Regions from separate parts of the Kitasatospora sp. NPDC015121 genome, predicted to be linked through region 1. Evidence: riboswitches for the same ligand, from Rfam matches in the RefSeq annotation. Region 1 holds a riboswitch; each other region holds the start of a gene.

Region 1 (2,192 bases):
AGTCTTCCAAACTGGTCACGCGAGTTCGATTCTCGTCACCCGCTCCACGAGGCCGACGGCCCCGACCGCACCAGCGGTCGGGGCCGTCGCCGTTCCGGGCCCGCGGGGCCCGCACCCGGCGGGCCGAAGGCCCCGCGCGGTGGGGTCCGCGCGGGGCCTTCGGGGTGGTGCCGGGGATCAGACGTTGACGCCGTGGGCCGCCAGGTAGGCGACCGGGTCGACGTCGGAGCCGTAGTCCGGGGTGGTGCGGATCTCGAAGTGCAGGTGCGGGCCGGTCACGTTGCCGGTGGCACCGGAGAGGCCGATCTGCTGGCCGGCGGTGACCGCCTGGCCGGCCGAGACCGAGATCGAGGACAGGTGCGCGTACTGGGCGTACTTGCCGTCCGCGAGCTTGATGACGACCTGGTTGCCGTAGGCGCCGCCGTTGCCGGCCGAGACCACGGTGCCGTTGGCGATCGCCTTCAGGCTGGTGCCGGTGGAGACCGGGAAGTCGATGCCGGTGTGGTAGCCGCTGGACCAGTTGGAGCCCGCCACCTTGTAGCCGGTGGTGACGCTGCCCGGCGCCGGGGCGACGTAGCCGGAGGAGGCGGTCGTGCCGGTGGAGGACGAGGCCGCGGACGAGGAGGTCGACGGGGTCGACTTCTGGGTCTGGGTCTTCGTCTGGGTCTGGGTCTGGGCCTTCGCCTGGGGCTGGGCCTGGGTCTTCGTCTGGGTCTGGGCCTTCGCGGTGCCGGTCGAGGCCTTCGGCGCGGCCGCGGCGGCGGTGTCCGAGGACGAGGCCTTCGGCGCGGCCGCGGCGGCCTGGCCGCCGATGGTCAGCTGCTGGCCCGGGCGGATCAGGTCCGGGTTGCCGCCGATGACCGAGCGGTTGTCCTGGTAGAGCTTCTCCCAGCCGCCGTCCACGTTCTTCGCGGTGGCGATCTTGGAGAGGGTGTCGCCGGAGACGACCCGGTAGGTCTGGTCGGCGGCCGGGGCGGCGCCGTCGGCGGCGGTGTCGGCGACCGGGGTCGCGTCGACGGAGACGTTGGCCCACGAGCGGCCGCCGTCGTGGTGGTCGGCGGTGCCGTGCGCGGAGGCGGCGGTGACCGGGAGGCCGACCGCGGCACCGGCCACGCCGGTGGCGATGGCGATGCGGACGATGGTGGCCAGGCGCGGCTTGCGGTGCTTGCCCTGAGCGGACATGAAGCTGTTCCTCTCCGACGCCTGCGAGGTGAGCTGTCGGGTTCGGGCGAGAGTTGCCCGGCCGCGTCTCCGCGGCTTCACCCCGAGCCGTTCCCGTGCGTTGCCGGGCCCGGCGTACTACCTGTGGTTCCCCCGCTCCTGCCGTGGCGTGGTGTCTGGTCGGCACCGAACGACGGCAGGACTAGGCGTTCCGCTCGGTGGCCCGCCCGGCCGATGTCCGGGCTGCGGAGGAAGCAAAACCCACGGTTCGCGGGGCTGGCAAGCGCCGAAAAGCCCCGTTCCCGGACCCGGGAGGGGGCTGACGGTCCGCCAGGTCACGCTCCGCCGTCGGCAGGCCGCGCTGCGCGTACGGGATCATGACGGTGCGCCCACGAACCGCGTACAGTGGGCGACTTCGGCCACCGTGCGCGTTCGGGCGCGGACCCGGCGTGACGATATGGGTGACCCTGGTCACCCGCGGGCGGGACTTCGGGACGGGACGGGAGGCCCGGCGTCCGCCCCGGAGGGGTCGCGGAGGGGTCTGCGGCGGGTCAGCCGGCGATCCCGGCGATGGCCTTGGAGACCGACTCGAGGAACTGCTGGATCGGCCCGGCCATCGTCGACTGGCTGAGCATGAAGCCGAACAGCGCGGCGACGATCGCGTGCCCGCCCTTCAGCTGCTTGTTGCGGATGAAGATGAAGACGATGATGCCGAACAGGACAAGGGCGGAGACGGAGAAGGCCACGGGGACTCACTTCCTCGATTCGTGGCGGGGATTCGGGTCGGAACCGGCGATGGTTCCAGGCGGAAACCGGCCCCTGCCCCCCGTGTCCCCACCACTCCATCCGGACTCAGTGTGGTCGCTCGTGCGGAGTGCGTAAAGGACTTGCCCCGTTGCCGGGGGCCCCAACCCGTGTGGTGGGACTGATTTCCGCCGTCCGCGACGATAGCGGACGGGTCCTGACGGAGCGTCGGCGGGAGGCGGTCCGCACCGTCGGCGGCGGCAAACCGGCAGGCAGGCCGGGCCGTG
Region 2 (2,192 bases), on a different contig from region 1:
GGGCCTACAAGCAGGCCGGCGTCTCGCTGCCGCGCACCTCGCAGTCGCAGGGCAGCTACGGCGTCAACGTGGGCACCGACTGGCACAACGCGCAGCCGGGCGACCTGGTCGTCTACTACGGCGACCGGCACCACGTCGGCATGTACATCGGCAACGGCCTGGTGGTGCACGCGCCGCGCACCGGTGACGTGGTGAAGACCATGAAGGTCGACACCCTGCCGATCTCGACCATCCGCCGGGTCTGACCGGGCCCGGCCGGGTCCGCCCGGGGGCGGCCTGACGGTCCGACGAATCGGACAAACGCCCCAGTGGGCGACAACTGACGCATAGTGACACGCCCGGACGGGTCGGGATCCGCTGTGATCCGTGACACGTCCGGGTGTGGCGTTTCTCGACCACATCATGAGAATTACTACGCTCCGTGTAACGAAGTGATCACTAACCGTCATATTCGGCACGGTATTTGATTCAGAATCAGATTTTTTTCCGACAAGGATTTGAGCGGATCACGGATCGGTTACTAGGGTCATGTCTCGACCACCGCAGAGTCGATCGCCCAAGGGGGGCGACGGCGGGGGTCGCCGCCGAGTCCGTGAAGCAGCGGGCAGACCGTCACCACCGGGTCTGCCGACGGGGATACCCCTGCGGGGGTGCTGTCGAACGGAGCCGGGGAACCACGTTCCCCCGGGGTGAATCGGCGCCGGGTCGGCCGCTCCGCGCGGCCGGTGAGGCGTCGTAGGGCAATCTCTTCCGGCCCGAACCCGTCAGCTCACCCGGTAGGCGGTCGAGGAAGAAGGAGTCCGCCTTCGTGGCGTCCCATCGCCGTCCCAAGCCCGCCGGCCGCGCGCGGGTCTCGATTCTCACTGCCACCGCCGCCGCCGCCGTCGCGCTCTCCGCCCAGGGCGGGGCGCACGCCGACCCCGCGCCGACCAAGGACCAGGTCAAGCAGCAGGTCGACCAGCTCAACGAAGAGGCGGAGATCAAGACCGAGGCGCTGAACGCCTCGGTCGAGAAGCAGCATGACCTGCAGAAGCAGGTCGGCCAGCTGCAGGACCAGCTCGCCCGGCAGCAGGCGCAGGTGACCACCGTCCAGGAGGGCCTGGCCGGGATCGCCGCCGAGCAGTACCGCACCGGCAACATGCCGCAGACCATGCAGCTGATGCTCTCCACCACCCCGGACGCCTTCCTCGGCCAGGCCGGCGCGCTGAACGTGGTCGGCTCCACCCAGGCCGACCTGCTCAAGAGCTTCAAGGACGAGCAGAGCAAGCTCGACGCGCAGCGCAGGGAGGCCGAGACCAAGCTCGCCGAGCTGGACACCACCACCAAGGCCCTGCAGGCCGACAAAGCGGACGTTCAGGCGAAGCTGGCCAAGGCCCAGGACCTGCTCAACACGCTGACCCAGCAGGAGCGCGAGCAGATCGCCGCCGCCGAGGCCAAGGCCGCCGCGGACGCCAAGGCGAAGGCCGAGGCCGCCGCCTCCGGCGCCTCGAAGGAGCGCGCCTCCCGGAGCACCGACCGGGTCGAGCTGGACGCGCCCGCCCCCTCTAGCTTCTCCGGCAACGCGGTCGGCGCGGCCGCCTCCAAGCTGGGCAGCTGGTACGCGTACGGCGCGGCCGGGCCGAGCACCTTCGACTGCTCCGGCCTGATGCAGTGGGCCTACAAGCAGGCCGGCGTGTCGATCCCGCGCACCTCGCAGGCGCAGGCGGGGGCCGGCACCAGCCTGGGCACCAACATCGCCAACGCCCGCCCCGGCGACCTGATCATCTACTACGGCGACCAGCACCACGTCGGGATGTACGTCGGCAACGGGCAGATCATCCACGCCCCGCACACCGGCGCGCAGGTCCGCTACGAGTCGGCGACCGCGATGCCGATCAACAGGATCGTCCGGATCTGACGGCTCCGCGGAGCCCTGCGGCCCGGTGCCCCCACGGGGTGCCGGGCCGCCTCCGTTCGGATGTCCGATTCGCGGCCGAATATTCGGGACTGTCAGGGTTTGGACTGGATCGGTCCGACTCGCTAACCTCTGCCCCCGGGCCCCCGCGAGGACGGCCGCCCGACCGCGGGCGGCGGCGGAGGCCGGTCGCAGAACGGAGCCGTCGCGCGTGTCCGTGCCCCGCCGCACCCCACTGCCCGGCGTCCAGCGCCTCGCCCGGACCCTGGCGCTCACCGCCGCCGCCACCAGCGCGCTC
Region 3 (2,192 bases), on a different contig from region 1:
GCCTTCTCGACGCCCTTGCCGAAGTAGCGGTTCTTGTCGCCGTCGCGGAGCTCCAGGGCCTCGAAGGCACCGGTGGAGGCACCCGACGGGACGGCCGCGCGACCGGTGCTGCCGTCGTCGAGACCGACCTCGACCTCGACCGTGGGGTTGCCGCGGGAGTCGAGGATCTCACGGGCTACGACGACATCAATGGACGGCACGAGGCATCTCCTAGCGGAAGCGGATGTGTGGTCGTTACGACCAGAGCCTAGCCCTAGAGCGCCGCTCGACCACTCCCGGCCGGGTCCTGTCTCACGGTGTGGCCGGGCTACTCATCGGTAGTTCACCTGTTTGACGGCCGCCCCGCCGCCCCCGGCGGCGCGAACTGCGCGGCGCGCGCCGGGAGCGGACGGCACGTCAGGGGACGCGGCCCCCGTCGGGGCGGCGGCGGGGCCTCGTCAGGCCGCCGGCCGGTCGCGTCCCGGATGCCGGGACGCCGCGTCCCGCGGGTCAGAGCGCGAGCACCTGGCCGGGGACGATCAGGTCCGGGTCGGCGCCGATCAGCGCGCGGTTGTCCTGGTAGATCCGCTCCCAGCCGCCGGACACCTGCCGCGCGACGGCGATGCCGGAGAGCGTGTCGCCCTCCTGGACGGTGTAGCCGCCGGCGGTCGCGCCCTGCGGGGCGGCCTGCGGGGCGGCGGCGGCCGGGACCTCGGCGGCCTGCGGCTCGGCGGCGGGCCGGGTGGGCTTGGCGGCGGGCTTGGCCGGCTTCGTCGACGGCTGGCCCTTCGGCCGCTGGGGTGCGGTGGGGCGCTCCTCGGAGCGCGAGGCGGCGTCGTCGGAGACGTCGGCGGGCGTGCCGCCCTTGGTGAGTCCGGCCCGCTTGGAGCAGACCGGCCAGGCGCCGGGGCCCTGGGCGGCGAGCACCCGCTCGGCCACCGCGATCTGCTGGGCGCGGCTGGCCTGGTCGGCGCGGGCCGCGTACTGGGCACCGCCGAAGGCGCGCCAGGTGGAGGAGGTGAACTGCAGACCGCCGTAGAAGCCGTTGCCGGTGTTGATGTTCCAGTCGCCGCCGCTCTCGCACTGGGCCACCCGGTCCCAGGTGTCGGCGGGTGCGGCTGCCGCTCCGGTGGCGGCGAGCAGGGGCAGGGCCAGGCCGACCGAGGCCACGCCGGCGGCGGCGATGACCTTCTCGGCCTTGGTACTACGGCGGTGACGGGCAGCGTTGGAGAACAGCACGGGACTTCCTCTCCGCACGCCTGCGAGGTGAGCTGTCGGGTTCGGACCGGGAGGTTGGCCCGGCCGCCGGACGGTCCGGACGCGGCTGCGTCCGCTGCTCGGCGGCTTCACCCCAAGCCGTTGGGACTACGGCGTTCACACTGGTTCCCCCGCTCCTGTCCGGTACCTGGTCGGTGGCCCGGGGACGCGGCGGACAGGACTCGGCGTGCCGCGACCGGGGCCCGCAGCTGCGGGCATGTCGGAGAGTAGGCAAAGCTGACGAGCAATCACAAGCTCATATCACCATGATCACGCCGAAATCACGGATCTTCGATCCACGTACACGAACGATCCCCTTATGTCCGCATTTCTCCCGAGCAGGCGTGCGACGCGCGCCCCCGCCCCGGCGTGTCGTCGGCCCTGCGCGGCGGCGTGTCGCGGGGGTTGAAACGGCGTCAGCGGGGCGTGAAGGAGACCGGGAGGTCGCGCAGACCGCGCATGATCAGCCCGCCCCGCCAGCGCAGCTCGGCCGGATCGGCCGCCAGCCGGAGGTCCGGAAGCCTGGTCAGTAGGCTGCCGATCGCGTACTGCCCCTCAAGCCGGGCCAGCGGGGCGCCGATGCAGTAGTGGATGCCGTGACCGAAACCGAGGTGCGGGTTGTCCGCGCGGGCCAGGTCGAGGGTGTTCTCGGCGGCGAACCGGGCCGGGTCGCGGTCGGCCGCCGCGAGCACCACCAGCACCGGGTCGCCGACCGGGACGTCCACTCCGCCGATGGTCAGCGGGGCGGTGGCGAAGCGCCAGGTCGCCAGCTCCACCGGGCCGTCGTAGCGCAGCAGTTCCTCGACGCCGGTGGCCAGCAGGCCGGACTCGCCGCGGGCCAGCGAGTCCTGGAGCAGCGTGCGCTGGTCCGGGTTCCGCAACAGCGCGTACATGCCATTGCCGATGAGGTTGATGGTGGTCTCGAACCCGGCGAAAAGCAAGATGAAGGCCATCGC

The links. Region 1 has a riboswitch for cyclic di-AMP ahead of ACZ3J7_RS05680 (M23 family metallopeptidase). Riboswitches for the same ligand answer to the same signal wherever they lie in the genome.
Region 2: it holds a riboswitch for cyclic di-AMP, as region 1 does, so the genes downstream of both, ACZ3J7_RS02190 (C40 family peptidase) here and ACZ3J7_RS05680 (M23 family metallopeptidase) in region 1, are expected to answer to the same signal.
Region 3: it holds a riboswitch for cyclic di-AMP, as region 1 does, so the genes downstream of both, ACZ3J7_RS22760 (transglycosylase family protein) here and ACZ3J7_RS05680 (M23 family metallopeptidase) in region 1, are expected to answer to the same signal.

Annotation. Positions count from the first base shown of each region.
Region 1 is NZ_JBVHEH010000003.1:377,528-379,719, forward strand. It holds tRNA gene ACZ3J7_RS05675 (tRNA-Gly) at 1-47, shown strand, start outside; gene ACZ3J7_RS05680 (M23 family metallopeptidase) at 178-1,182, opposite strand; cyclic di-AMP (ydaO/yuaA leader) riboswitch at 1,188-1,341, opposite strand; gene ACZ3J7_RS05685 (hypothetical protein) at 1,713-1,907, opposite strand.
Region 2 is NZ_JBVHEH010000002.1:47,373-49,564, forward strand. It holds gene ACZ3J7_RS02185 (C40 family peptidase) at 1-245, shown strand, start outside; cyclic di-AMP (ydaO/yuaA leader) riboswitch at 642-798, shown strand; gene ACZ3J7_RS02190 (C40 family peptidase) at 809-1,897, shown strand; gene ACZ3J7_RS02195 (C40 family peptidase) at 2,106-2,192, shown strand, end outside.
Region 3 is NZ_JBVHEH010000014.1:265,063-267,254, forward strand. It holds gene eno (phosphopyruvate hydratase) at 1-200, opposite strand, end outside; gene ACZ3J7_RS22760 (transglycosylase family protein) at 490-1,218, opposite strand; cyclic di-AMP (ydaO/yuaA leader) riboswitch at 1,222-1,420, opposite strand; gene ACZ3J7_RS22765 (cytochrome P450 family protein) at 1,653-2,192, opposite strand, start outside.